Regions from separate parts of the Macrococcoides bohemicum genome, predicted to be linked through region 2. Evidence: a T-box and tRNA genes for the amino acid it is inferred to sense, from the RefSeq annotation. Region 2 holds a T-box; the other holds one or more tRNA genes.

Region 1 (15,380 bases), 190 kb from region 2:
TTCTATAGTTCAATGTTTTATCTTTAAATCCATTAAATAATAAAAATGCACTGATTATACAAAAAATAGGTGTGCCGACACGTGCAAACTGATTAATCACTAAACTTAGCTTTAATCCTAAATTCATCTCTTCGATAGGATACATTAACGTAACATGCGTTAGAACTACCAGCAGACAAGCTATAGCTCTTATAAATGTGATTTCTTCATAATATTGCTTCATAATATTTGCTCCTTTACATACTTATTAGAACAAATATATACATATTTTGCAATCGTATTTTTGAAATTATATTTTAAAAAATTAAGGTAAATAAATCTTTAATATATATTTTTTTGATAATAAAATAAAGTTTCCTCTTAATTTTGTATAGAGAAATATTATTTTATCTTTTAGTTATAGGAAGCTAATAATGTTAAGTGAGATTTCTGGACTTCCGGCACAGAAATGTTAAGTCGATTGTCATTAATTATTTCATCATATTCAGTAAAGTCATGCGCAAAATAAGTACCTTTCGGCGTAATGTCCGGTACAGTCTGAAATGTTTCACCGAGCAGCGCCGTAAAATATTTACTTAGTCCGAATTCATACATGCCTCCGGATACGAGCTTCATTTCTGGTAAGTTTTCTTTTATCTTAAGTGCACTAGTCACGCCACCTAATCTACTATATTTAATAACAGCAGTATTAACACCTATATTATAAAACTGTTGTATCGTATGCGCATCAGTCGCACTTTCATCGATGGCAAGATTAATCTTTGGATTCAAGCGATGTATTGAACGATAATCTTCAATAGAACTGAACGGCTCTTCAAAATAAAGAATATCATACTCAGAAAGTTTACAGATCAAGTCAAAATGATTTGCATCCATTAACCCGTTTGCATCGATGACGATTTGAATATCACTCGTCTTACGAATGGATTGTACCTGCGCTAAAATATTGTTATGCATCTTTAATTTCACTCGTGCTGCATTTGGTTGAATAGCACGTGCATCATGATGTAGCGTTTGACCGATCAACACTGTCACTGGCTGTAATTGATTAAAATATTGATACGCAATGATATCAAAACAACTGGATGCATTCGGTTTTTCAGGATCAAGTAAAGCATTGAGTGTTTCTATTGAAGATAATGGTCTATTTTTTAATATTTCAAACTGACTTATGAGTGATTGATAAACCGTTTCTATCGTTTCAAAATGATACCACGGTGTTTCAAAACTATTTGCTTCCGCATAATATTCCACACCATCAATTACGACACCTGCTATAAGCACCTCACGCTCATTTAAAGTAATAAGATTTGTCTTAATCGGCGCTTTAAATGGTGCAGCATATGAATAAATATTAAGCTTTGAGATATTCATGAACAAACCATTCCTTACATTGATGACGTGATATTTTTCCATTCGATGTTCGTTTTAAATTATTAACCCGAATAAATTGTTTAGGATGCTTATATTTTGCGATATTATTATTTAATGTATCTTGAATAGTTGCCTCCATATTACCATCTGCTTCATATAAACAAACCGGGACACTGCCCCACTTGCTATCTTCAATACCAATGACACAAGCTGCATGCACCGGTGTATGACTTAATATGATCTGTTCAATTTCTGAAGGATATATGTTTTCTCCACCTGAAATAATTAAATCTTTACGACGGTCTAATATATACAGGTAATCATCCTCGATATACCCGATATCTCCTGTTAAGAAAAATCCATCTATGAATGCTTCTTGATTTGCACTTTCAGGATAGAGATAGCCGTGCATCACATTATCCCCACGTATGCCAATTTCGCCGACCTGATTCACTACATTAAATAATTGGATATTTTGATTTATCTGGCCGACACTTTTCGGATACTTCTCGATATCTTGAGGTGTTGCTGTAATCATCTGTGAACATGTTTCAGTCATACCAAACGATGTATAAATAGGTAGAGCTGCACTTCGTGCCTGAATAAGTAAACGATCATCTAATTTAGCGCCACCAATCAGTATGGCTTGAAGGGCATATTGCTGGTTAAGTCCTTGGCTTAAGAGACGTTCTAAAGTTTGAGGGACAAGCGAGAGATGCGTGATCTCTTTTTCTTTAATGTCATCGATAATCTGCTTTGCATCAAACTTTTCATGCAATACGACAGTGCAGCCATCAATCACTGCACGTAATAATATACTCAAACCACTTATATGAAACAATGGCAGAACATCCAGCCAAATTGAATTATGGTCATACGTAAACGTTGCTTTACAATTCCCAGCACTTGCTAAATGATTGATAAAGCGTTGTGGTACTGCTTTTTGAACACCAGTCGTGCCAGAAGTAAACATGATAGAAAGTATATCATTTGGTTGATTATCAACAGGATAAAGTGGTTGTTCATTTAAGTTATTTAATATGAAAGATTTAGTTTTCGTTTGAATCGATTTAAATGTAGTATTTGTTATTAACAATTCAGTATTTACTGAATCCATTTGTATTTGAATTTCTTTTTCAGTTAAGTGTTTATTGATCATTACGAGTTCAATACCGGCGAGTATTGAACCATGGATCATGTAACAATCATCTAATGTATTTTCTGCTTGTAGTGCAATTCTTTTATATTTTAATTCAGAAAGCTTGTAAGCTACCTGACACGCTTTATGAAATAAATCTAGATACGTTACCGATTGATTTGAATAGATTATTGCTAACTTTTCAGGATACTTTTCAGCTGCATCTTTTAACCACTGCATATGTTCACGTCCTATATATGTATTACTATTATCATAGCAGAAATATTAAATGTACTGATATATTATTCTTTCTCAAAAAAGAACAACCGGATGTATTTGTACAATACAATCGGTTGTTCTGATTTTTATTTATATCATTTCTTATGGGAATTTAGGGAACTGATCGAAGTTCGGCTGACGTTTTTCTTTAAATGCGTCACGACCTTCTTTCGCTTCATCACTTGTGTAGTAAAGCAATGTAGCGTCACCAGCGAATTGTTGTAAACCAGCTAGTCCATCAGTATCAGCGTTCATCGCAGCTTTTAAGAAACGCAATGCTGTTGGAGAATGTTGTAACATCTCTTTACACCATTGTACAGTTTCATCCTCGATTTTGTCTAAAGGTACTACTGTATTAACTAAGCCCATATCTAATGCTTCCTGCGCATCATATTGACGGCATAAGTACCATATTTCACGTGCTTTTTTATGTCCAACGATTCTTGCTAAGTAACCTGAACCGTATCCAGCATCAAATGAACCTACTTTTGGTCCAGTTTGACCGAAACGTGCATTGTCAGCAGCGATTGTTAAGTCACATACGATGTGTAATACGTGTCCACCACCGATTGCATAGCCACGAACCATCGCTACAACTGGTTTAGGAATAACACGGATTAAACGTTGTAAATCTAATACGTTTAAACGTGGAATATTGTCATCACCTACGTAACCACCATGGCCACGTACTTTTTGGTCTCCACCTGAACAGAATGCTAAGTCACCTTCACCTGTTAAGATGATTGCACCTACTCTTTGATCATCACGTGCACGAGAGAATGCATCGATCATTTCCATTACTGTATTCGGTGTAAACGCATTACGAACTTCCGGACGGTTGATCGTAATTTTCGCGATACCTTCAAAAAATTCATATTTTATTTCTTTATACTCTTTTAATGTTTCCCAAACTCTAGTCATGATTTTCCTCCTTGATAAACGATACTATTATTGTATCAAATATTTTTAAATTCTCCACATGAATTGTATGGCCAGCTTCAATTATCATATGTCGTGCATCGGGCAGTTCTTTTACCATACGTTTAGCGATTGATTCAAACTTCTTATCTAAACTTCCAGTAAGCAATAGGACTGGTTTATTAAAATCTTGTAAAAGCGGCCAGAGATTCGGTTGTCTGCCTGTTCCATATTCTCTTAAAGCTTTAGCAATACCAATTGGTTCGTGATGCATTCTTATATCACGCTGTCTTGTTTGCTGTCCATCAGTTAACGGATGATACGTTTTAAATAAAGAGAGCTTTTCCCAGTGCGCTATAAAAGCTGAGTAATCCAATTCTATCCATCTACTACGTTCTTCATCTTGCTGAATACGTTCTCTTCTTAATTGCTCATCTTCAATTCCAGGCGTCGCACTTTCAATAACGAGCTTATCGATCAGTTCCGAATAATGCAGTGCAGTATATAGCGCTATGCGACCACCCATCGAATAACCATACAGAATGATTTCGGTATATTGATTTCGATAACGCGTTAATGTTTGTGCAAGCGATGCTGCGATTGAATCAAATGACCACGTTTCATTAGTATTAAAAGCTGCTCCATGTCCTGGACATTCCACTAATAACACATCCGTATGATACAACAGTCTTTCTTTTGCTGGTAGAAAGGTTTCACTGCTACCCAGGAAACCATGAATCATCACGATAAGACTTTCATTATTACTATTAAAATATTTATATTTCAGCATTGAGTTTCGCCTTTAATGTCGTAATTAATGCGCTGTGTGCTTTCAAATTCTCTTCTCGATCAGATGTGATTTCAATAATATGGCCGCTTTCTTTCGGTAATGTGATTTCATCAAATACATTAAATTTCTTATATTTAAAGTCATACAACTTTGCAGTATGTTCAAAATCGAGGTTAAGCGGTGTGCCAAATAAACGTTCAAAATGCTTCTTATCTTCATACTGTGGTAAATAACTGAAGATACCGCCACCATTATTATTCATCACTACAATATTAATCATATGAGAATGGTGATATTCTGATAACATCTTCTGCATAACAAGTCCGTTCATATCATGGAAGAATGAGATATCACCAATTATCAACGTCACCTTTTTATGTCGAGACATCCCAAGCGCCGTACTCACTACACCGTCAATACCATTTGCTCCACGATTACAATACGGTTTACCTTCAAAGTTTGTAAAGAATGTATCACAATCTCTAATCGGCATACTGTTGCCCAGGAAAATGACTTCATTCTTCTTGATTTGTTTAAAGATCTGATACATCGCACTACCTTCGTCGAATATTGTCTGTGTGTGCTGCATAATGTGATTGATGACTAAATCATTTAATGTATGCCAGAATTTTATCCATGATTGATTGTTGACTGGTTTCTCTTCTGCCACTTGTCTAAAGAAGTCATTCGCAGTAATTTCGATAAATAAGTCCGGCACTTTCGGAAATGTATTAGGCTGAATTCTTGGTTGGATTAAAATTTGTGGTGCTGTCTGCGTTTTAATCCATTGATTGATCGCTTTCGATACAACAGCGTTACCAACGCGAATAATATAACCCGGCTGAATATCTTTAATGACTTTAAAGATACTGTCTCCTGTTGTCACAACATTCGGGTGCTTTAAATCACGAATCTGACTAAGCGGGTCTGCAATAATCGGTATATTATGTATTGTAGAAAAGACAAGCATCTGTGTTAAATCTTCCAGCTGACAATCACCGACGATTATGATGCCCTTTTCCTGACGAATGATTGGTTTGACTGTATTGACATCAAATGTCTTCTGATAACTAACCTGAACCTTTGGAGTAATTGTCATCATTTCTGCTAGCTCAAAGTCCGGCATCAATGGTTCTCTGAAAGGTATATTGAAATGTACCGGGCCTTTCATCGGTCCACTGAAATAACGACTAGACTGCATCATTACAGCATCGATAAATTGAATCGATTCATCTGTATCATCTGCAATCGGAAAGTCACGTTCATATTGTACAAAATTGCTAAACATCCCTACCTGATTAATCGCCTGTGGTGCACCGACATTGCGCAGTTCATGGGGTCTGTCACTCGTAATCACAACGAGCGGCATATGACTGATAAAACATTCAGACACTGCCGGGGTATAGTTACTTGCTGCAGTTCCAGATGTACAGAGTACTGCAACCGGCTTGTTCGTTGCTTTCATCAGTCCAAGTGCATAAAAAGCTGCACTGCGTTCATCTGGATGAATATACGTCTTCATCTTTGGATGAAGTTCACATGCTATCGCAACGGGTGTTGAGCGTGATCCTGGTGAAATCACTATCTCATGTACACCATAATCATATAATGATTTAACGAAATGAAACACTTGTTTAGTTAACGCGTCATTCATCTTCATTTACTCCTAACATTTCTAACATCGGTTTAAATTTAATTTCTGTTTCATAAACTTCACTCTCTACAACACTCGACTTAACAATACCACATCCTGCATAGAGCATCGCAGTGTTATCCTGGATAACCATCGAACGTATAGCAACGATAAATTCACCTTCATCATTTAAATCAACATAACCTAATGGTGCACCGTATAATCCACGCCCTTCATTTGCCTCCGCTAAGAAATGCATCGCCGCACGTTTCGGAAAACCACCCAGTGCAGGTGTTGGATGTAGACTTTCAGTTACTTCTAATAATCCACCACGATTCAACTTCGCATTAATCGGTGTATATAAATGATAGAAAAATTGATTTTCTAATATATCCGGTGATTGTTTTAAAGTAATCTCATTTGTAAACGGTGCGAGATCTTCCTTTATACTTTCTACAACGATTTTATGTTCATATAGATTCTTCTCATCATATAGTAACTTTTGTTTCGCGTTTGCAATACTTTTGCCCATCGTTCCGGCAATGGCATTTGTATGAAGTATGCCATCCTGCACCGCAACAAGCTGTTCAGGTGTCTTTGTAATAAATGTTTGTGTTCCAGACTCCATTAAAGCAAAATAACTCACTTCATGATTTTTCATCGCCTGATCGATGAGTGGCAAAATATCGATATCTCGTTCCATCGTAATCTTTCTCTTTCTTGATAGCACAACTTTTTCCAGCTTTTCTTCCTGCATCATCGATATTGCTTTATGTGCATTAGATTTAAATAAGTCCAGATCAATATCTTCAGCAGATATTATTTTGTTATATGGTACATTATCTCCGGTATGATGTCTTAATGCTTCGATTAACTGCGCTTTGTCTAAAGATTGATCAACAAATATTATTGAAGCGTGTCCATTACTTTCAACAATCTGTATTTTCGGAATGATGAAATGACTCTTTTCATAAGCAGAAAAATTTTTACTTTCATTATTATCAAACTGAAAGCCACCAAAAAGCTTTAAATCATACTGCGAACCATTACCAATATATGTTGCATCCTGAACAATCGCCTTAAACTGTCGTTCGATTAGAATGGGATGAATCGTATCTGCTGTAACTACTGAATGATGACCAATACCGATTAACTTAAAGGATTTATCTTTATTGATAAAGACATAACGCTCTCCTGCAAATGCATGAAAATAATCCATGATCCATGCAACATTTAGCTGGAAGTCTAAATCAAATTGTTCAATTTTATTAATTTTATTTGTTGTTAAATGAGACTCAAACTGTTGATTAATCGGCACATTCTACACTTCTTTCACTTCAAAATAATATACTTATTATTTTAACATTATTCAATGATTATTGGACAAATTATGCTAGATTTGTTGACGATGACTATTATTAAATATAAAATTTATACATTAAGAATAAAAGAGGTATGAATATGTCTGAACATTTACAACAACACACTGGTATAGCAAAGTATTATCACTTAATGCGACCACACACCTTAACAGCAAGTTTCGTACCTGTACTTGTCGGAACAGCATGCGCAAAATATTTCACTGATATCCGTATCGACTTACTTATTATCATGCTTATTGCCTGCTTATTGATACAAGCTGCAACAAATATGTTTAATGAATATTTCGATTACAAGCGCGGACTGGATGATCATACTTCAGTCGGAATCGGTGGTGCAATCGTAAGAAATGGTATGCGTCCTAAGTCAGTATATAATTTAGCAATTGCTTTTTATATCATTGCCGCAATATTGGGTCTTTATATTTGTTCTCAATCGTCATGGTTGATCTTACTTGTTGGGATTGTATGTATGGCAGTAGGTTATTTCTATACGGGTGGGCCGATACCAATCTCATGGACGCCATTCGGTGAAATCTTCGCCGGATTCTTTATGGGATTTGTAATTATTATGATTACGTTCTACATTCAGGTAGGACATCTAGAATGGTACCCTGCAATTATGTCAATTCCAGTTTCAATCAATATCGGCATGATTAATATGGCCAATAATATTCGTGACCGTGTTAAAGATAAAGCGAGCGGTAGAAAGACTTATGTTATCTTAGTTGGTAAAACAATCGCAATTATTACGATGGCATTATTATACTTAATCAGTTTCTTAGTAGTACTGTACACAGTGTTCTATAAACCTTATGGTTCGCCATTTTTATTACTTGTATTGCTAAGCTTTAACTTGCCGATTAAAGCAGTAAATCGCTTCTTCAAAGGCAACACACCAATCGAACTGATGCCTGCAATGAAAGTTACCGGACAATTCAACACCTTATTCGGATTCTTATTTGCACTAGGCTTATATCTCGCAGCATTAACTGCAATCTAAAAAATCGTGAGACTATTATCTAGTCTCACGATTTTTTTTATTATTTTTTTTATTATTTTTGATTGAAGAATTCTTTTAATCTTCCCACAACTGCATGTGCATCTTCTTCAGTCACATCACGCACACCAGATTTTGTTAAATCGATTACATAACTTTGTGCATCATAAAGCACATCAATAGAAGTTCCATTTACTCCGTAGCTGCGTGGTTCAATTTCCTGCACTTTATCTTCTTCATGATTTTCACGGTAATCTACACCAAACTGACCTAATTTAAGTTCTGCATATGTTACTAATTTATCGATATTCGCCATTTTATATGTCCCCCTTTATATTGTTTCAGACATTTTAATTCTAATAAATTCCACCATTTCAGGCAAGTCTTTACTTTTAATCATACGCAGTGTAACTGACTTTTCACTTAATTTTTTACGTTTATATTTGAAAAATAATTCTCCATATTCCCCTTCAGTATCGGGCTCAAAATCAATCTTTACTATATCCGCATATTTAATTACTTCATAGTAAATACGTTTTGATTTCATTTTGCTATGAACCATAACAATGCGGTCATCTAATAAAATGAATAATCCATGTTGATTCAAATTAATATGACTATAGGTCGCAAAATAAATAAGTTCTTTGTTTTTAATATCTTTGCAGATTACTTTTAATAATTTAATAAAGAAACGGCGTTCTGATTTTTTTATTCTTTTAAAGATTTTTGAAAAGCGTTTATATCTTACTGGATAGTTTAGTTCTGCTAACACTTTACGTGTCGATGCTTTATCTCTCATTTCATCACCTTATGATTTCTATTTTGTATTATACTTCACAATAAACTTTAGAAGTATAATATTTGAATAAGTATATTATACTTGCTTTCTACATTAAAAAATAGACGTTGAAGCAACTTTTATCATTAAATAACATTAAGTAAAAATATGTCCGGTATAACTAAATAAAACTACTGAAGTTACATTGAAGTATCATCAGTAGTTTTATTCTATTAGCGGATCGTGAGAGATTCGAACTCTCGAAACGCTTGTGACGTTTACACACTTTCCAGGCGTGCTCCTTCGGCCAACTCGGACAACGATCCATAATAATTAAAAAAATCAGAAGCGATATTTCACTTCTGATTATATGACCCCTACGGGATTCGAACCCGTGTTACCGCCGTGAAAGGGCGGTGTCTTAACCGCTTGACCAAGGGGCCTAAATGGCTCCACAGGTAGGACTCGAACCTACGACCGATCGGTTAACAGCCGATAGCTCTACCACTGAGCTACTGTGGATTAATAATGGAGCGGGTGATCGGAATCGAACCGACGACATCAGCTTGGAAGGCTGAGGTTATACCATTTAACTACACCCGCTTAACAATGGGGCGACTGATGGGAATCGAACCCACGAATGTCGGAACCACAATCCGATGCGTTAACCACTTCGCCACAATCGCCTTGCATAATAAAATTAAAATATGGCTCAGGACGGAATCGAACCGCCGACACATGGATTTTCAATCCATTGCTCTACCGACTGAGCTACTGAGCCAAAATGGCGGTCCCGACGGGAATCGAACCCGCGATCTCCTGCGTGACAGGCAGGCATGTTAACCGCTACACCACGGGACCACTTTAATTGCGGGAGGCGGATTTGAACCACCGACCTTCGGGTTATGAGCCCGACGAGCTACCAGACTGCTCCATCCCGCGTTAATAATATGTTGTCTCTCGTAAAAAGAGTACTTTTAAAATATATCATTTTAAGTTTGTGAACGCAACATCAAAAAAGTGTAAATTTTATCTTTAGAGGCAGTTTGCATCCGAATGTTGTATAAAAGTATGTTTTATTGCGGTTAAGCTAGTGATTTATTTCTTTTTACGCAACCATCAAAAAACCAGACATGTTGTTACATGACTGGTAAAAAAATCAAAATCTATTCTTCTATTTTTCAATTTGATGTACTAAATGCGTTAAAATATCACAATATGGTGTTCCTATCCCTGCTTCATCACCATATCGACTTACAGCACCTGTTAAGAAATCGACTTCTGTCTTACGTCCATTATGAATATCTTGAGTCATAGATGGATAATGCAGACCAACGACATCAGGCGAGTACATTTTATGGAATTTCTCCATTGTTGCATCTAAATCCAGCTTAGCACCTTTAGTAGCCCCTACTGCAATAATTTCCTTAACTAAAGGGATTAACATTGCATCTGCTTGTTCATACGCACCAAATTCCCCGATACGTTTATCCGTTACTGAACAGTATGTGTTAAAGCAGCAGTTCACTAAAGCTTTATTCCAGATTGATGTAACAATATCATTACTGATAACACCATTAAGTTTCGCTTCATCTAAAATTACTTTCAATTTTTCAATGAATGCATCCACATGTCCATCAGGATATCCAAATTCAATATTACCAGTTCCTTCTAAAATTAATTCACCTGGTCCTTTTAAACCCGCTGACCACATTGTTACAGCCAGTATAACTTGCTCAACAGACAATTTCTTCAGCAGCATATCACCATGACCTAAACCATTCATCAGTGACATCACTTTCGTTTCTTTTGTGATGACACCCTGTTTAATTAAATTATCGATCGTTTCTTCAGCAGTCAGAGCTTTTGTTAATAAAATTACCAAATCAGCCGGTTCATTATAGTCATCCATAAATACTGCTTTAACTTTGTGGTTGGTTGTTTCACCATAAGAATGAACAGCAACACCATTACTGTTCAGCGCATCAACATGGTCCTGCCATTTATCAAGCATCACCACATCTTGTCCACTTTCAGTTAAATAAAGACCAACACGTCCACCCATCGCACCTGAGCCTGCCATAACTATTTTCATACTTTCTTCCTCCTCATTTAATGATCTAATATTATATTATCACAGGAATAAGTATGTTTGTTAAACTATTCACATACTTGTTATGTATTAATTTATAGTCATTTAGATAAAATTAATACATCAATGCGTAATCATAATTTCAAAAATATAATGTATCTATGATAATTCAAAAATTCAGATTATTCAATAATTTATTTTAAACATAAAAAAAAACACTTAGCATACACTAAGTGTTTTGTAACGGAGATGGAGAGATTCGAACTCTCGCGCCGGTTACCCGACCTACACCCTTAGCAGGGGCGCCTCTTCAGCCAACTTGAGTACATCTCCATGGCTCCACAGGTAGGACTCGAACCTACGACCGATCGGTTAACAGCCGATAGCTCTACCACTGAGCTACTGTGGAATAATTTCAATCAACAAATACTATTATATCAATTGAAATAAATTGGTCAATACTTTCGGTAAATATTTTTATGGAACATTTACACCTTTTTCTCTAATAATGCATACATTGCTAACATTTCGAATAGATTTGCCCTGCATTTGTCAAAATGCACTGCTTCCTGCGTATACATTTCCTGTTTTAACGCCTTTGCTCTTACACAATATTCGAGTTTAATCCCATGCAAATACTGTGTATTAAAAGTATACGTTGTCACCGGAAAAGATACTTGTGACTGATCATCAAATTCCACAACAGTATCATAATGTTCCCCTGCGTGAAATCTATTTACGTAGTGAACATTGATCCAGGCCATATCGTTACTTCGATCACTGTGCGTCGGAAAGAAATATGTTTGTGTACCGGGCTGGACGATAATCGGTGGTTTCGTATAGATTTCCGCAATCATCTTCGTAGATATTTTTCTCGCTTTATAGGAAGCATGATAAAAGAATAGTGAGTCTTCAATGATATGAAGTGGCTTCTTTTTAAATATAAATGTTTCTCTTCCGTATTCACCAATTTCCGAAAGTACACTTCTACCATCTCTATACGCCTTAATATACATCGTCTTTTCATTAACAATATATTTCTCCATATCAACTTTCTCCTTTGTCAATATATTGATAATATTATACACAATTCCACTTAACATTTGTTAACTTTTTCAAATATTTAACATAGTTTACAATAGAAAAAGATATGTTTACAAAGTTAAAAATATGGTTATATATTATTAATCAAAACGAATAAATGTTAATTAATATAATTTTCTGAATACTATTGCAATTTAGAATATTATATACTATACTCGTTTTAATACATTTTAGGAGGTTACACTTATGAACTATAATCAACAAACACAATTAAATGGTCTTGAAACTTTCGTATCTAATCTCAATAATTTATATATCGAGCTTATCATTGACGAAGCTGTTAAAAGTCATCAAAAGAAATTATTAAAAGAAAAGATTGATTTGTCTTTATTAAATCATAACCAGGAAGCATTTCTTCAATATACGAGTGAATTGAACGCTCTGGAGGAAATTTAAATTGAATACTTTCAAATAAAGCGCCAATGCCTCAAAAATTAATTTTAAGGATTGGCGCTAAAAATTTATCTTTTTTTATTTTGCAACTAAACTTAAAAATTCTTCTTTCGTTATTCTACCGAAGTAATGTCCAAAATCTACTGTATCTAAAACTGCCTTCACAGCCCTTTGATTATGTGGTAATCCTTTAAGTTTCTGTTCAATCTCAGTAACTTCGCCTACACCGAAGAAATCACCAAATATTTTAATATCATCAATCATGCCTTTAATGGCATTAATCTTAAGTTCCAACATACCGCCAGGAAATTTCTGTTTGACTTCATAGTTATATTTCGGATTTTTCCCGTAATTCCAGTCATAGTTACGATATTTCTGTTCACTGATTTCTTCTATCTTCTTCCAGTCTTCTTCCTGAAGTTGATATTCTTCAATCTCACCATCGAATATTGAATTCAGTAATGTCTGTTTAAAATCTTCCATTGACATTGGTTCTTCAAGAAATTCCTGAATATTTGCTACACGTGAACGAATAGATTTTATTCCTTTTGTTATTAATTTCTTTTCACTTACTGTTAAGCTCTTCACGACTTCTTCAATATCACTGTTTAACATCAGTGTTCCGTGTGAGAACATGCGATCTCCCGATTGAAACATCGCATTTCCTGAGATTTTACGTTCGCCAACCTGAAGATCATTACGTCCTGTCATCTCAGCTTGTACACCTAATTTATTAAGTGCCTCTACGATCGGCATCGTAAATTTCTTAAAGTTATGGAAACTGTCTTCATCAGCTTTTGTTACAAAGCTAAAATTTAAATTGCCTAAATCATGATAAACTGCTCCACCACCAGAAATACGGCGGACGACATGAATATTTTGTTCATCAATATATGATTGATTAATTTCAGCAAATGTATTTTGATTCTTTCCGATAATTATTGAAGGTTCATTAACATAGAATAAGAAATAGGAATCATCTTTCGGTAAATGTTTCAATACGTATTCTTCCATTGCTAAATTCAATGAAGGATCCGTTATATTATTATTGTGAATAAATTTCATAACATCCTCCTAAAGTGCGTCTGTATTTCATTATAATGCTGTAGATTCATTATAGATAATATTTTGATTATTCATGTGCAATTTGTAATGCAGCGCGCTGCCCTTGAGCAACGCAGTCTGGCAGTCCTACCGCTTCAAAAGATGCACCGGTAATCACTAAACCAGGATAGTGTGTCTTAAGATAATGTTGAATTGAGTGAATACGATCAATATGACCTACTTCATATTGTGGCATGCTATTAAATAACTTCGTCACTATCGTAAATTCAGGTTCACCTTTAATTTCCATCATTTTATCCAGGTCATTGCGTGCGAGTTTAACAATTGCTGCATCGTCATTGTCCTTAACGACATTGCTACCTGGACGACCTACATATGCACGTAACAATGTCTTTCCGGGTGGCGTTGTATGAGACCATTTTTTATCTGTCCACGTACACGCAGTGATGACGGTGTCAGAGTTCTTAGCAATAACGAAACCTGTTCCATTTTCTTTGTTGTTCACCTGACTATCATCAAAGGCCATAACAACAGTAGCAACACTTGTCGTCTCCATATAATCGAAATAATTTAATGGTCCATCATTAAGCCATTCTCGAAATACTGTATGTGGAACAGTAATAATAACTTTATCGTAGTATACTTTCTCCCCATTTACAGTAATATGATAGCCGTTGTCTAATTTTTCAATGGCATCAACTTTATGATTATATTTAATATGGACACCTTTTTGTTCTATGTCTTTTACTAGTGCCTCTATAAAACTCATCAGACCATTTTTAAATTGTCTAAACTGTCCCTGAACCGGCCCTTTACTTTTAGGTGCTTTCTTCTTGTTTGCACGCATTCCTTTTATAAGACCACCGTGCTTTTCTTCAGTCGCCTTAAAGTCTGGGAATGTAGATTTTAAACTTAACTTATCAATATCAGCACCATATATACCTGATAACAATGGTTCTATTAAGTTCTCTAAAGTTTCATTTCCTAAGCGTCGTCTGAAAAAAGCACCGACTGAAACATCCGGTTCCATCGGTTTTGGTTGAATCAAATAATCCATACCTGCGCGTAATTTTCCAATTGGTGAGATAAGACGTGTTGATAAAAATGGTTTCATCTCAGTTGGTATACCTAATATTGAACCACCTGGTATCGGATAAAGTTTATTTTTGGCATAAATATATGATTTTCCGGTATTATTTATCACAATGTCATCTTTTAAACCGATTGCTTCAGCAAGTTCTGTCATAATCTTTTTACGTCCAAGATATGATTCTGGACCTAATTCTATCGTATACCCATCTTTTTGATAAGTTTTAATCTTACCACCTGGTACATCGCCCGCTTCTAATATATCAATCTCAATCGATGAATCTTCTTTTTGCAGATAGTACGCTGCTGATAACCCTGTAATACCTGCGCCGATCACTGCACATTTCT
Region 2 (15,380 bases):
AAACGTTTATAATAAATGATTACCTCTTCAATAATATAGAATATTCTGATAAATTAGAAGTATAATACTTATTGAGGAGGTAAACGATGAAGACACTTTTTGCATCAGACGATGTCATGATGTTATGGGCAATCATTGTAATATTCAGCAGTCTAAGTATTTATCTTGAATTAAAATACAAATGGGCTGCCAAAATTTCAGGGGCTATTATCGCCTTAATCTTTGCACTGTTACTTTCAAACTTTAAAGTGATACCTACAGAGTCCGTTGTTTATGATCAAGTATGGGGTTTCATTATTCCGTTAGCTTTACCGTTATTATTATTTCAAATTGATATTAAAGCAATTTGGAAAGAAAGCGGTCGATTACTCGGTATTTTTTTATTAAGTTCTGTAGGAACGGTAGCTGGAACTTTTGCTGCATTCTTTTTATTAAAAGAACATATCCCTTATCTCGATAAACTGAGTGCGATGATGAGTGCGAGCTATATTGGTGGGGGCGTGAATTTTGCTGCGATGGCATTAAAGTTTAATCCACCTAAAGATGTAATTTCAGCTGCAGTAGTTGCAGATAACTTAATGACAGCGCTATTTATTTTGACATTAATGGCGATTCCTACAATACGATTCTTTAGAAATAAATTTAATACGCCGCACATTGATGAAGTAGAAGGAACTCAAATTGCAGGGCGGGATGATTATTTCAGTCGTAAAGAAATTTCGTTACTCGATATTGCGTTAAATTTTGGTGCAGCATTCTTTATTGTGGCTATATCATTTAAACTGTCAGCATTTATGACTGATATTTTGCCGAAAGCTGATGGCAATATTTTATATGAAATGTTTACAAGTCTTGTAACAGATAAATATTTAATCTTAACGACGTTTACTTTTGTTTTGCTATTACTATTCCCTAAATTCTTCAAACAGTTAAATGGTAGTAATGAATTTGGAACATTTCTCATTTATCTCTTCTTCTTCGTATTAGGAATTCCAGCTTCAATACCTTTAATTATCCAGACAGCACCATTGCTGTTATTATTTGTATTTATTATTGCGATGCTGAATCTTGTTATGAGTTTAGTTGCCGGTAAATTAATTGGAGCAGACTTAGAGGAAATTTTATTGGCAAGTAATGCTAATATAGGTGGGCCGACAACTGCAGCAGCGTTAGCTATAGCTAAAGGGTGGCATAAATTAATCGGACCGATACTCGTTGTAGGGACACTAGGTTATATTATTGGGAATTATATCGGAACAGCGATTGGTATATTTTTAGGACAATATATGTAATAATATCCTATAATGAGATAAAATATAAGTTTACGGTGGAATAGGAGATGTATTTATGGACAAGCAACTAGCACTACTTAAACAAATGACCGACTGTAATGCACCGGCTGGATTTGAACTGCCGATGACACAATTAATGCAGCAATTATTTGAAACGATTAACGTTGAAACGGTACGTGATAACACTGGCAGTATATTTGGTGTTCGTAAAGCGAACAGTGAACACGCTATCATGTTATTAGGTCATCTGGATGAAATCGGCTTTATGGTTACTGAGATCACTGAACGAGGCTTTATAAAATTTACAAGTCTCGGATACTGGTCGCCGATAGTGATGACAAGTCAGAAAGTAACGATTCACACGAAAGATAGAGATATAAGAGGGGTAATCGGAGGGAAGCCGCCACACGTGTTAAGTACTGAAGAGAGAACTAAAGTAAATCTAGAAAACATGTTTATAGATATCGGGACAGCTTCAAAAGAAGAAACAATAGCAGCAGGGATTAAAGTTGGAGATTGTGTAACACCATATACTGAATTTGAAGTGATGGAAAACCCAAATTATTTGTTAGCAAAAGCATTTGATAATCGCTTTGGATGTGCACTTGCCTACGAAGTTGTTAAAAATGTTACATCACCAAAGATTAATTTGTACTCCGGGGCCGTAACACAAGAAGAAACGTTGTCTCGAGGTGCAAAGACTGCAGCAAACTTAGTAAAGCCAAGTCTCGCGATTGCAATGGATGTATGTTTCTGTTCATTAACGCCTGGTATGGAGGATGCAGGTAATGCAAAGATGGGTGACGGACCAGTTATTATACTAGCTGATGCATGGAATATCGCGCATGTTGCATTGAAACAATATATTATTGATGTCGCAAAAGACCACAATATTGCAATACAGTTCGATCACTTAACAGGTGGCTACACAGATGCAGGACACGTCGCACAAAGTAACACAGGCGTCCCAGCTGTAACAATCGCTGTACCAACACGTTATATTCATAGTAATGTGTCTATGATGAACCGAGAAGATTATACCAGTGCAGTGAAATTGATGACAGCTGTTGTTGAAGGACTGGATGATGCATTAGTGGATAAGATTATAGGGCAAACATACTAATACTGTATAAATTTGGTTGTTTATGATAAGATGATAAAAAACAACTAAGGTGGTAATTATGAAAGCATTTACTAAAGGTCTAACAGTAATTATCATGCTGTCATTAATAATGATAATATCTTTAGTAGCAACTAAAAGATATTTTAATCAGCAGGAAATTGACATATTGGTTGAAGGCGCAGAAGCACGCGGCGTTGATTATGAGGTAATCATTACAAACGAGCTCACAAAAGCCTATAAATTTGAAGCGAAATCATCATAATACCTACTGAGAAGTGGGTATTTTTTTGGAGGAGAGAATGAGATTAAAGAAGTTAAGAGGAAAGAAAAGGTTATTTAACAGGATAGCGCAAAGTACTATCGATGATGAGCAAATGAAGATATTAAACTATATTAATATTTATATACCTCAGTTTGTATCTGTATTTGATATGTATCATAATGATAAAGTACTTTATTCTTTTTATAAGACAATGATAATTAAAGCACAGAAAGATTTCTCGGAATATAAGAACGTATTATATATTAATGAGACGTATCCAATGAATTCACAATTAATAATACAGGTTGAGGATTATTATAAGGTTGATGGAAAAGAAGAAGCTGTAGATAAAAAAAGATACATTCTCGCCTTGGAAACAAATTTTAATATAAAATTTGTTAGTTACAAAATAGAAGATGAAATCATTTTAATAGCCAGAATATAAGAGAGGCGTAATTTAAATGCACAGAGTATATTTTATTAGACACTCCATTCGAGATATTTCGTATAAACATGATAAAAGTGCACCATTGACTGAAGATGGTGTGGTACTTGCTCAAGGTTTGATTGAGATTTTTAAGGATAAAGAAATCGCAGGGATTTTTTCTAGCCCTTATAAACGTGCATTGGATACAGTCACGCCGATTGCTGAAAATAAAGATTTGAAGATTGAGGTAGTAGATAATTTTTATGAGCGTACGGTTGGTGATTGGATCGATAATTTCTCGGAATTTGCAGAACGTCAGTGGAAGGATTTTGATTATAAACTTGAGAACGGGGAATCATTGAAGGAAGTTAGACAAAGAATTGTGCCGGCGTTTGAAGATCTGATTAAAGGGAGCGAGGGTGACTTAATTATTTGTGGTCATGGTACTTCTTTTTCAGTACTGTTTAATCATCTGACTGAAGGAGCGTTTGGTTATAAAGATTTCTGTGAAATGAACATGCCAGATGTATTTGAATATGAAATTGGTGGAAAAGCAGTGGTCAAATATATATAATATGTTGTAATAAATTTGAAAATGTTGCGCATAATGTGTGAGTTGCGTACAGCAGTTGTAATTTATTTCAAATTCTTGCGCACTCTTGTTAGACTCTGTGCAGAATTTGTAAATTAAAGTAAACAGTTGCACACAATCAAAACAAACTGGGCATACATCTCCATATAATGGTATCCATAACCAAAGAAATCCCCGTCTCCTCATATATATGAGTGAACGGGGGTTAAATATTATGCTTTTTTATTTGCTTCTGCAAATGCTTTAGAGATATCGATTAATTTTTTCGGTGCATCTTGGACTGCCATATGGATTTCAACGAAATGTAAGTGATCTTTATCTGCTTTAATTTTATCCATTACAGCTTTCAATTCGTTCGAAGTTTTCGCGTCGTGTACAACAACTTCATCTTTTGCACCAAATGTTTCTGGTAACTGTTTATAGTTCCACATTTTAATATCATTATATGGTTCTTCCATACCGTGAATTAATCTTTCTACAGTATAACCGTCGTTATTGATAACAAAGATGATAGGTTTAATGCCTGTGCGAATCATCGTTGATAATGCTTGAACTGTTAATTGTAAAGAACCGTCTCCAATCAGTAATAGGTTACGACGGTTTACATCGGCATGTTGGCTCCCAAGTAATGCTGGGAAAGTATAACCGATTGATCCCCATAATGGTTGTCCGATATATTGATTGCCTTTGTATAATGATAAATCATATGCGCCAAAGAATGATGTTCCTTGTTCGGCAAGTAAGATATCATCTTTTTCTAAGAAGGCATTGACTAATTTAAAATAGTTTTCCTGAACTAACGGTTCATCATTTAATACATAATCCATCTCAGAGCGTTTAAATTTAGGATAGTCCGCAGTGTTTTTATAGTCTAATGTCAATAATCCATCTACTAAATCGATGATTGACACGTCATCACTTACAACGCTACCAGCTTTAAAGTCATTTTGATTCATGAAGATAACGTCGTTAACGTCAAATTCATAGCTGAATCCAGCAGTAGCTGAGTCAGTTAATTTTGCTCCTAAATTAATAATACAATCTGAGTTATTTACATAGTTACGTACATTTTCCTCAGCAATTTTTCCGTCAAAGATACCTAAATATTTATCGTTTTCTTCATTAAAAGCTGATTTACCGAGTGATAATTGAGCTACCGGAATATTTGTTAAGTCTGCAAGTTGTTCTAATTTATCGTGTAGATCAAAAGAATTAATTTCATGACCTACAATAAATACTGGTTGGTTTGCTTTTGATAATCTTTCTTTAACTGCTTCGATATACAGTGATACGTCTTTTGCTGCGTGCTGATAAGCAACTGGAGCATCTGTTATTTCAATTTCAGTTAACGCAACATCTATCGGTAAATGAATATGAACAGGACGACGTTCACGAATAGCTGCATTGATTACGCGTGGAATTTCTGTCTGAGCATTCTCAACTGTTAAAGTTGTTGTTGCACATGTAATGTGTTCATACATTTTAGAATAAGCATCAAACACACCTTCACCTAATGAATGATGAACGTATCGTCCTTCTTGTTGAGCGATACTTGATGGTCCACCAGCAATCTTTACAACAGGTACGCGCTCGGCATAACTTCCGGCAATACCATTGACCGCACTTAATTCACCTACACCAAAAGTGGTACTCACCGCAGCTAATCCTTTAACACGTGCATAACCATCTGCTGCATATGCTGCGTTTAATTCATTCGTGTTACCAATCCATTCAATTTTGTCATGTCGTACAACATCATCTAAAAAGGCTAATGTAAAGTCACCGGGCACTCCAAACATTTTATCTACGCCGTTTACTGCTAATGTATCTAATAATAATTGACCGATTCTTTGTTTCATCAATATTCTCCCCTTCTATTAATAATTCTTTCTTAAATATAATATGCGGAAAATAATAAGTCAATACCATTGACCTATTAATTGAAATAAGTGCAATAGTGGGTATAATAAAAGATAAGTATATTAAAGGAGAATACAATGACACCGGATCGTGACAATGAACATTTACTATTTTATTTTGCCTATAAGACGTATATCACCACAGCTGACGAGATTATAGAACAATATGGTATGCAGCGACAACATCACCGTTTTCTGTTTTTCATTTGTACGAAACCGGGGATCACACAAAAAGAATTACTTCAAGTTCTTGAAATTTCTAAGCAAGGTTCACACAATACATTAAAAGTATTAAAAGAAAAAGCGCTCATTAAAGAAAAACCAGCAAGTAATGATAAGCGACTGAAAGAATTATATCCCACGCCATCAGGTTATGCTTTAATTGAGAAGTTAAATCAAGCACAAAGTGATTTGATGGATGAAATATTTTCAGAACATGGTTATGACTGGCATAAAGTCATGGAAGGTTTATCACAAAAAAGAGAAGGATTTAGTATCATTATGCATGAAAAAGAGTCATAATAAGAAAAGAAAAAATAAGCGAGGTAACGTATGGAACTTATAGAATCAGTAAACAATCTTAAAATTAAACAGATTGCAAAATTACATGCGAGAAAAGATCGTAAGAAAACAGGTCAATTTTTACTTGAAGGATTTCATTTAGTAGAGGAAGCTGCAAAAAGTAATATTGATATTGAAATAATCTTGACAGTTAATCCTGATAAGTTGACTGAAGTGATGGTTCAGAATAGTAAACAGCAATACGAAATAACATTTAAGATTGCAGAGAAATTATCTCAAACAGAAGCACCTCAAGGTATATATGCAGTATGTAATATGCCAACAATCGACGATGTTACATTGAACCGTGCAGTTTATCTGGATCGCATTCAGGATCCCGGCAATGTCGGCACAATTATTCGTACCGCTGATGCAGCAGGTATGGATGCTGTAATTATTGCGAAAGGTACAGTAGATATTTATAACGATAAAGTGTTACGTGCCTCACAAGGCAGTGTCTTTCATATTCCAGTCATAGAAATGGACTTTGAAGAGGCAAGACAAAAAGTGAATGGTAAAGTTATGGGGACAAGTCTTGAAAATTCAGTAGACTATCATCAAGTTGAAAAAGCTGATTCATTTTTATTAGTACTTGGTAATGAAGGACAAGGTGTAGAACAGGCAATACTTGATCAAACGGATATAAATCTTTATGTACCGATACACGGTAAAGCTGAAAGTTTAAATGTAGCAGTATGCGCGGGTATATTAATGTATCACTTGATTTAACATAAAAATAGAGAGGAGTGTGGGCATGGCGTATTTTCATCTTTTAGCGGCATGGAGTAATCAGGACATGGAGCAAATTAAAAAAATTATATCTCATGATATTAAAGCAACTCTTATCAATAATGAATGTGAAGAAATTGTAATGGATTATGACGGATTAATTGGTTTATTACAACAACGGTTTGAATCCAATCAGGAGTGGGATTTTGAAGTCATCTATAATGCACAGAAAAGTGAGTACAGTATTGTAGTAGTTGAAATCACGCGTGAAAATAAACGACATGAGTTATTTGAAGATAAATCTTTATGTACATTTTTCTTCAATAAAGGTGCGCATGATAATAATTTAGTAAGACTCGATATGGTGATGGGGATTAAGCATACGATATAACTCTTCAGTTTGAAGGGTTATTTTTTTGTATATTTTATTTAATTGTAACAAAATGGATAAAATAAATTGTAATAAAATGTTATTATTGGTATAAGGAGTTGGTGTGAATGAAGGAAGAGATACAATTTTACTTTAAACATTTTTTTGATTTTGATACTAGTGTAACTAAAGCTAGATATAAGAAACAAAATACGATCTGTTTAATTATTATTCTAATACTCGCAATTCCGGCATACTTTTTATTTATTAAATTTTATGATGAGCTCTCTTTCAATGAATTAATAAAAATGGAAGATAAGGCATATGAGCAGTATAAAATGAATCAAGGCATATTTTATGTTGTCTTTGCTGGCTTATTTTTTCTGTTGATTCATATCATTCAACTATCAAATGAAATACATCGTTATAATGCACGAGACAAAAATTGGAGAAAGCCAATTTTGTATTTACTGATATTATATCTAATTTATATTGTAGTAAACCTCATATTATTTCTGAACAGACAACCTGAATTAATGAGATCAACTTTTGGTATTTTAATATTGTCTCAGTTTTTATGGATTGGAAATGATGAATTTATGGAAGGTGAAACATAATGATCACACAATTAAAAAGAGAACTAGCATTTTACTTCGCCACCCTCTTCGATACAAAATACAAGATGGGTGTTAAGCAATATCGTAACCAAAGACTTTATATTTCTGTACTAACATTTATTCCGCTTGCATTTTTTTTAATCTATGTCTTCTTTTTTAATGATACTTTTATACAGTCAGATGCATATTACGATTTGCCGATTAAAGAACAAGATCGTTTGAGTTCGTTAGACGATTTCAAGTTTTCTCTGTTATTTACTCTGGCCGTGATAATGATGAAAGTCATTCAATTGCCCTTTGAAATTAAACGTGCTAATTTCAAAAATATCAATTGGGTAATTAGAATCCTCATTCTGGTTATTGGATTTAGTTTTATCATTTTCTGGAGTTTTTATCGATACCATCAAGGTAAAGTAGCTTTTACACACGAGATTATCTTTTTTGTAGTGATGATAAATCTTGTGTTTGGTAATAATTCTTATGAAACAGAAGAAGAAAAGGAGCTGTATAAAATACATGGAGAACATTTATAACTTCCTGCTACTATTTAACGCGTCTACAAGTGTAGAATGGGGTACGTTATTATTTACTTTAGCTCCATTTCTAATGTTTATAGGTATTATTTCACTTCTCATATATTTTTCTCGACGTTATAAAAAGATTAATGAACTAGAACACCGCATACGAGATTTGGAAAAGCGTGATAAACGCAATGATTTATAGGTTGAATATAATTTTTTTATTGATTATAATAAGTATTAATGAAATAAAGAACCGATAAAAAGACGTAATATGTGGAAGTGTTCAGAGAACTATCGTTTGGTGAGAGATAGTCATCGATACATATTTTTTCATCTTTTTGGTTGCTTAATAAGAAGTTAAGCCGGTAGATACCGTTATCATCAACAAGTGTGCACATTTGTGCAAATTTGGGTGGTACCGCGGAATTCTTTTCGTCCCTTATTCAGGGATGGGAAGGATTTTTTTGTTTCTAAAAATTTAAGGAGGCATCATGATGGAGTTAAAGGATAAATTACAAGCATTGAAAGAAGAAGCTGTTCAAAAAGTACAGTCGATTTCTGAGAAAAAAGAATTACAGGATATTAAAGTATCTTACTTAGGTAAAAAAGGTGTCATCACTAGTTTAATGAAAGAAATGAAGTCATTGCCCAATGAAGAGAAACCCATGTTTGGTCAACTAGTAAACGATGCACGTCAAACGGTTGAAAAAGCGATTGCTGAAGTTGAAGAAAAGATACAACGTGATTTAATTAATCGTAAATTAGCAAGTGAAACAGTTGATATCACGTTGCCTCGAAAAGAATTAACAAGCGGTGCGAGTCATCCATTAAATCGAATTATTGAAGATATTGAGGATTTATTTGTTGGTTTAGGATATGAAGTTGTTGAAGGATATGAAGTAGAAAGTGATTATTATAACTTTGAAGCTTTAAACTTACCGAAATCTCACCCGGCGCGTGATATGCAGGATAGTTTCTATATTTCTGAAGAAGTATTAATGCGTACACACACGTCTCCTGTTCAAGCTCGAACGTTAGAATCACGTAAGGGTGAAGGACCAGTAAAGATTATTTGTCCGGGTAAAGTATACCGTCGTGATTCAGATGATGCTACGCATTCACATCAGTTTACACAAATCGAAGGTTTAGTTGTTGATGAGAATATTAAAATGAGTGATTTAAAAGGAACGTTAGAATACTTCGCCAAGAAGATGTTCGGTGAAGATCGTGAAATCCGTTTACGTCCAAGCTTTTTCCCATTTACTGAGCCTTCAGTAGAAGTGGATATTTCTTGTTTCAAATGTAAAGGTAAAGGTTGTAACGTATGTAAAGGAACAGGCTGGATTGAGATTTTAGGTGCGGGTATGGTGCATCCGAACGTATTAGAGATGGCAGGATTTGATTCTAAGAAATACTCTGGTTTCGCATTTGGAATGGGTCCTGACCGTATCGCGATGTTGAAATATGGTATTGAAGATATTCGTCATTTCTATACAAATGATTTACGATTTGTAACACAGTTCTTACGTGCTGAAGATGGAGGTAATGTTGATGTTAGTAAGTAAAGAATGGTTAAGTGACTACGTTAAAGTTGATTTACCGGTAGAAGAGCTTGCTGAGAAAATTACGCGAAGCGGTATTGAAATTGAAGAAATTATTGATTACAAAAAGGATATTAAAAATTTAGTTGTCGGTTATGTCGAGTCAAAAGAGAAACATCCTGATGCTGACAAATTAAATGTATGCCAGGTTAATGTTGGTGAGGAAACATTACAAATCGTATGTGGTGCACCAAACGTTGATGCAGGACAGCATGTCATCGTTTGTTTACCGGGTGGGCGTTTACCAGGTGGCATTAAAATTAAAAAAGCAAAATTACGTGGCATTGAATCAAACGGTATGATTTGTTCATTAGGTGAACTAGGTATACCTTCAAACTTAGTGCCGGATGCATATTCTGAAGGTATCTATGTATTTACAGGTGATGTTAAACCTGGACAGGATGCTTTGGAAGCATTGGATTTAAACGATGAGGTGATGGAACTAGGTCTTACACCAAATCGTAGTGACTGTATGTCTATGATTGGTACAGCATTTGAAACAAGTGCATTATATGAAGAAGACTTATCATTCCCGATTTCTGAAATTAATGAAGTTACGGAAGCAGCAAGTGATTACATTTCTATTCATATTGATAACGTGCAGGCGAGTCCTTATTATGCAGCACGTATTGTCAAAAATGTAAAAATAGGACCATCTCCAGAATACATTCAAAGTCGTTTAATTAAAGCAGGTATTCGTCCGATTAATAATGTCGTGGATGTATCAAACTATGTGATGCTTGAATTTGGTCAACCTTTACATATGTTTGATTACGACCAGATCGGCTCTAAAGAAATTTTAGTGCGTTATGCTAATGATGATGAAGTGATGACGACGTTAGATGATCAGGAACGTAAATTATTATCATCAGATATTGTAATTACGAACGGTGAAAAACCAGTAGCATTAGCCGGTGTGATGGGTGGAGATTTCTCAGAAGTTACTGATAATACAGTGAACGTGTTAATCGAATCAGCGATGTTTGCACCACTTAATATTCGTAAAACAGCTGGTCGCTTAAACTTACGCTCTGAATCTTCAAGCCGCTTTGAAAAAGGTGTAGCAGCTGAATTTGTTGAAGATGCGTTAAACCGTGCAGCTTATCTCTTACAGGAAAATGCGCAAGGTGAAGTATTAAGCGGTATCGTATCAGCTGGCACATTACCTGCATTAACAAGAAATGTAGAAATTACAACGGAAGATATTAACCGTTTAATCGGATTCGAAATTTCAACCACTGAAATTAAAAATATTTTTGAGCGTCTTGGCTTTGAATCTAAAGTGGATGGCGATGCATTTAGCGTTGTTGTACCAAGTCGTCGAGGCGATATCACAATTAAAGAAGATTTAGTTGAAGAGGTTGCTCGTATTTATGGTTATGATGCTTTGCCAGCAACATTACCTGTGACAAAGACGAATAAACAAGTTGGACTTACAGATTATCAGGCGAAACGTCGTGCTGTGAAATCATTATTACAAGGTTTAGGGTTAAATCAAGCAATTACGTATGCATTAGTTTCAAAAGAAAAGGCACAACAGTTTGCATTGAAACAAGCAGATACTGTTAAGTTACTTATGCCGATGAGTGCTGATCATGCTGAATTACGTCAGTCATTAATTCCACATTTAGTTGATGTTGTCATTTATAATAATGCTCGTCAAATGAAGAATGTGGCATTTTATGAAGTAGGAAACACGTTCTTTAAAGTTGAAGGTGAAGAATTACCATCTGAAGAGGAGCATATTGCGGGTATTATCACAGGAGAAGTAACGCCAAGTTATCATCAAGGTAAAAAAGAAACCGTTGATTTCTTCCATGTAAAAGGAATTGTTGAAGCAATCAGTGAACGTTTAGGTATTAAGTTTGAATATCGTCGTTCTGATGAGACTTTATTACACCCTGGACGTAGTGCTGATATATTTGTCGATGATAAAAAGGTTGGTATCATTGGACAATTGCATCCTTCATTTGAATCAGATAACGACCTAAAAGAAACGTATATTTTTGAACTTGATTTAAAAGCTTTATTAAATGATGTTCAAGGTCAGATTATCTATAACATGATTCCGAAGTTCCCTGGAACAAATAGAGATATTGCATTAGAAGTTGAGCGTTCATTAGATACTGGTGAATTAATTAAAGTGATTGAAGCAGCTGATAGTAAGTTACTGCAATCAGCAAAAGTATTTGATGTTTATGAAGGCGAACATATTGCTTCGGACAAGAAATCTGTGGCAATACGTTTAGAGTTCTTAAATCCTGAACAAACCTTAACAGATGAAGATATCAAACCGATTTATGACAAAGTATTAGAAAACTTAACGGCAACAGGTGCTAAGTTAAGAGGATAATATTTGTTAAGAGGTCATCATTTACGATGGCCTCTTTTTATTGTGTTTTTTAAGAAGGATGTTGTATATTTATTTTGTGTTAACATATGTTAAATGAGGTGAAAGCTTTGTTTTTGAAGACACGGATTTTAAATCAATATGAGCGTTATATTTTAGAAGTTGCTGGACGTTTTGAAATGGATGATTTTGATAAAGAAAATTTATTTACTTCTGAGAAAGGGTTGCTTGGTGAAGAACAATTTTATGAGCGGATCAAAGATTGTAGTGGAGGAGCTAAGTTGTGGGATATGCGACTTAGATTAAACGGTCAATCACAGTATGATTTTATTATTATATCAAATGGGAAGATTATGCATTTTGATACGAAATATTATGAAGGACAATATAATTATGTTGATGGTAATTTTATAAGTGAAAATGGCTATGTCATTCATAATCCTATAGCATTGCAAACAAAACAACATATGAGATTATTGCGATTTGTAGATAAAATGGGATTTGGTTATCAAGTATTGAGTTTTATAATTTTTGTTGGTGAAGAATTTAATGTAAGTGGGTTTAATGGTGATAAAAGAATATTATTTGATAAAGACATTAATCGAATTGTAGAAAATTTAAACCAGCGTGAAGTAACATCAGAAGAATTGGGAATTGCACGAATTTTTGTTGACCACTATGATCATAAAGGAAGAAGTCCACGTATACATTACTATCCATTTAGTGAAATGAAAAAGGGTGTAAAGTGTCCGAAATGTCGCGAATTTTTACCAAGCGTTCCAAAGACCGCGAAAAAAGTGAAGTGTACATGTGGTTGTGAAATGACTAAGAAAGAGCTTGTACGTCTTGCATTTGATGCAATATATGTTTTGAAAAATAGTGGCGTTACAGTTAGAGATGTTGTTCAATTTACTGGGGTGGGTAAGACTTTAGTTAAAGAAGTGCTCGGGAAAGAACATCACAAATTGGGAACTTTTAAAGATAGTAAATATTTACCTCACAAAGTTGATGATTTTCTTATTAGAGAAAATGAAATTGAATATACAAAAAAGAAATATGATGAAGAATTTTATGTTTTGTAGTTTTTAACGAAAGAATAAATTACAATGCGGCTGTAAAAGAAAAATACAGTCGCGTACTCAACAAAAGAACAGTGAATGAAAAAGGTTGCGGCTGTAAAAGAAAAATACAGTCGCGTACTCAACAAAAGTACAGTGAATGAAAAAGGATGCGGCTGTAAAAGAAAAATACAGTCGCGTACTCAACAAAAGAACAGCGAATTAAAAGGGATGCGGCTGTAAAAGAAAAATACAGCCGCTTCCTCAACAAAAGAACAGCGAACGAAAAAGGATGCAGCTGTAAAAGAAAAATACAGCCGCTTCCTCAACAAAAGAACAGCGAACGAAAAAGGATGCGGCTGTAAAAGAAAAATAGAACCGCTTCCTCCAATGATAATCTCATTTCCTGCGTCTATCGATTAGATTCACTTTGATATACCACAATAAATACACAAATACTAATAACCCTAACGTCATGTATAAGTAATCCATCATCATATTTTCACTCCTATTTTTTCTTATTGACTAAACTTAATGCTTTCTCGCGATTTTTAAAGTCTTTTTTTGTAATACTGTCTAAATAAGCAATTCCTTTTCTTTCAATTATCTTTGCTGCTTCTAAATCAACTTTAGCTCCGGCACCTTTTGTAATGTGTATTCCAGTCTCACGGATAATCTGATCGTAATACTTAACAAAAGCGTATCTCGCAATAATGGAACTTGCTGCAATCGCGATTGATTTTGATTCTCCTTTTGTTTCGAAGCGGGTTTTCTCGCGTTCCGGAATTGCAGTCAACGCATAATTCTCATACACGCCCTGCACAGCAAACTGGTCAATCACTATATAATCGAGTGGTGCGCCATCAATTTTCTTCAATACATTCGTAATCGCCTGGTTATGTAACACTGCTTTCATCTTAACTTGTGACCATCCAATCGCTTTTCGTTCATTATATTTAGGATTATCTAATACTAACAATGAATGAGGGATAATCGGGATGATTTGTTCTGCAAGTGCAATGATCTTATCATCCTTTAAATTTTTAGAATCCATAACGCCAAGCACTTTTAATATTTCTGCATTCTTCTTAGAAACATAACTTGCCACTACAGTCATTGGGCCGAAGAAATCTCCTGATCCTGCTTCGTCACTGCCGATGCAGTTAAACGAATCATAAATTATGGTTTTACCGGCAACTTTCTTTTTTGATTCACTACTGCCAGCCAATTTAATCCCTGCATTTCCAAGTAACTTTATCGCAAGCGTTTCACTGGTACTGCCCTGAACCATAAATTTATTTGAATTATAAATTGTTACTGTATGACCTTCAATTTTCTTACGATATTTGGAACCCGCTGGTAAATTGCTATCGCTCTCTGGTAGTAAACTGATTATTTTACTTGCTGATTTTTCATCTAATTGGTAAACATTCGAGCTCATAAATATGTCACTCCGTATTTTTTTCTTCACTTATATGTTTTTATTGTATAACTTCCTCTAAAAATGGTAACATAAACAGTAATAAAAGACGATGTTGGAGTGATTTTATGGGAGAATTTAAAAATCGTATCACTGTAACAATATATGACCAACATTATACGATTATTGGTGAAGATGAGCCGAGTCATATCCGACACGTGGCTAGTCTCGTAGATGACCGAATCAATGAAATTGCCCGTATGAGCGCTGGACTTGATACTTCACGTAAAGCAGTGCTGGCGGCGGTAAATATAATGGATGATTATGTGAAGTTACAAGAAGAGTACGAAATCTTAAAACAAAAGTTAATCAATATAGAAAGAATAGGCGAACAAAATGATTAATTTATTATTATTATTTTTCTTGATCCTTGGTACTGTGATTGGATTAAGAAGAGGTTTTATATTACAATCATTGCATTTACTGGGGACGATTGGTTCACTGATTATTGCCCGTATGTATTATGCAGAACTTGCAA

What was found. The T-box of region 2 lies ahead of pheS (phenylalanine--tRNA ligase subunit alpha). A T-box ahead of a tRNA ligase gene usually reads a tRNA of that ligase, here a tRNA-Phe.
Region 1: it encodes a tRNA-Phe, which carries the amino acid that the T-box ahead of pheS (phenylalanine--tRNA ligase subunit alpha) is inferred to sense. The anticodon was not compared.

Annotation. Positions count from the first base shown of each region.
Region 1 is NZ_CP054482.1:1,822,506-1,837,885, forward strand. It holds gene HT586_RS09430 (acyltransferase) at 1-223, opposite strand, end outside; gene HT586_RS09435 (enolase C-terminal domain-like protein) at 394-1,374, opposite strand; gene menE (o-succinylbenzoate--CoA ligase) at 1,355-2,752, opposite strand; gene menB (1,4-dihydroxy-2-naphthoyl-CoA synthase) at 2,894-3,715, opposite strand; gene menH (2-succinyl-6-hydroxy-2,4-cyclohexadiene-1-carboxylate synthase) at 3,705-4,499, opposite strand; gene menD (2-succinyl-5-enolpyruvyl-6-hydroxy-3-cyclohexene-1-carboxylic-acid synthase) at 4,486-6,159, opposite strand; gene HT586_RS09460 (isochorismate synthase) at 6,146-7,450, opposite strand; gene HT586_RS09465 (1,4-dihydroxy-2-naphthoate polyprenyltransferase) at 7,594-8,514, shown strand; gene HT586_RS09470 (hypothetical protein) at 8,567-8,827, opposite strand; gene HT586_RS09475 (PH domain-containing protein) at 8,843-9,310, opposite strand; tRNA gene HT586_RS09480 (tRNA-Ser) at 9,527-9,615, opposite strand; tRNA gene HT586_RS09485 (tRNA-Glu) at 9,661-9,732, opposite strand; tRNA gene HT586_RS09490 (tRNA-Asn) at 9,737-9,811, opposite strand; tRNA gene HT586_RS09495 (tRNA-Gly) at 9,819-9,892, opposite strand; tRNA gene HT586_RS09500 (tRNA-His) at 9,900-9,975, opposite strand; tRNA gene HT586_RS09505 (tRNA-Phe) at 9,998-10,070, opposite strand; tRNA gene HT586_RS09510 (tRNA-Asp) at 10,075-10,150, opposite strand; tRNA gene HT586_RS09515 (tRNA-Met) at 10,158-10,231, opposite strand; gene HT586_RS09520 (ketopantoate reductase family protein) at 10,464-11,384, opposite strand; tRNA gene HT586_RS09525 (tRNA-Ser) at 11,626-11,714, opposite strand; tRNA gene HT586_RS09530 (tRNA-Asn) at 11,716-11,790, opposite strand; gene HT586_RS09535 (competence protein ComK) at 11,870-12,427, opposite strand; gene HT586_RS09540 (IDEAL domain-containing protein) at 12,672-12,881, shown strand; gene lplA (lipoate--protein ligase) at 12,957-13,943, opposite strand; gene hemY (protoporphyrinogen oxidase) at 14,011-15,380, opposite strand, start outside.
Region 2 is NZ_CP054482.1:1,634,375-1,649,754, reverse strand. It holds gene HT586_RS08555 (MOSC domain-containing protein) at 1-12, shown strand, start outside; gene HT586_RS08550 (DUF819 family protein) at 87-1,292, shown strand; gene HT586_RS08545 (M42 family metallopeptidase) at 1,348-2,415, shown strand; gene HT586_RS08540 (hypothetical protein) at 2,474-2,677, shown strand; gene HT586_RS08535 (hypothetical protein) at 2,715-3,122, shown strand; gene HT586_RS08530 (histidine phosphatase family protein) at 3,139-3,678, shown strand; gene HT586_RS08525 (alpha-keto acid decarboxylase family protein) at 3,909-5,555, opposite strand; gene HT586_RS08520 (MarR family winged helix-turn-helix transcriptional regulator) at 5,694-6,137, shown strand; gene HT586_RS08515 (TrmH family RNA methyltransferase) at 6,168-6,905, shown strand; gene HT586_RS08510 (hypothetical protein) at 6,931-7,296, shown strand; gene HT586_RS08505 (hypothetical protein) at 7,404-7,892, shown strand; gene HT586_RS08500 (hypothetical protein) at 7,892-8,425, shown strand; gene HT586_RS08495 (hypothetical protein) at 8,409-8,615, shown strand; T-box leader at 8,661-8,856, shown strand; gene pheS (phenylalanine--tRNA ligase subunit alpha) at 8,908-9,978, shown strand; gene pheT (phenylalanine--tRNA ligase subunit beta) at 9,965-12,367, shown strand; gene HT586_RS08480 (nuclease-related domain-containing protein) at 12,454-13,446, shown strand; gene rnhC (ribonuclease HIII) at 13,931-14,863, opposite strand; gene zapA (cell division protein ZapA) at 14,971-15,246, shown strand; gene HT586_RS08465 (CvpA family protein) at 15,239-15,380, shown strand, end outside.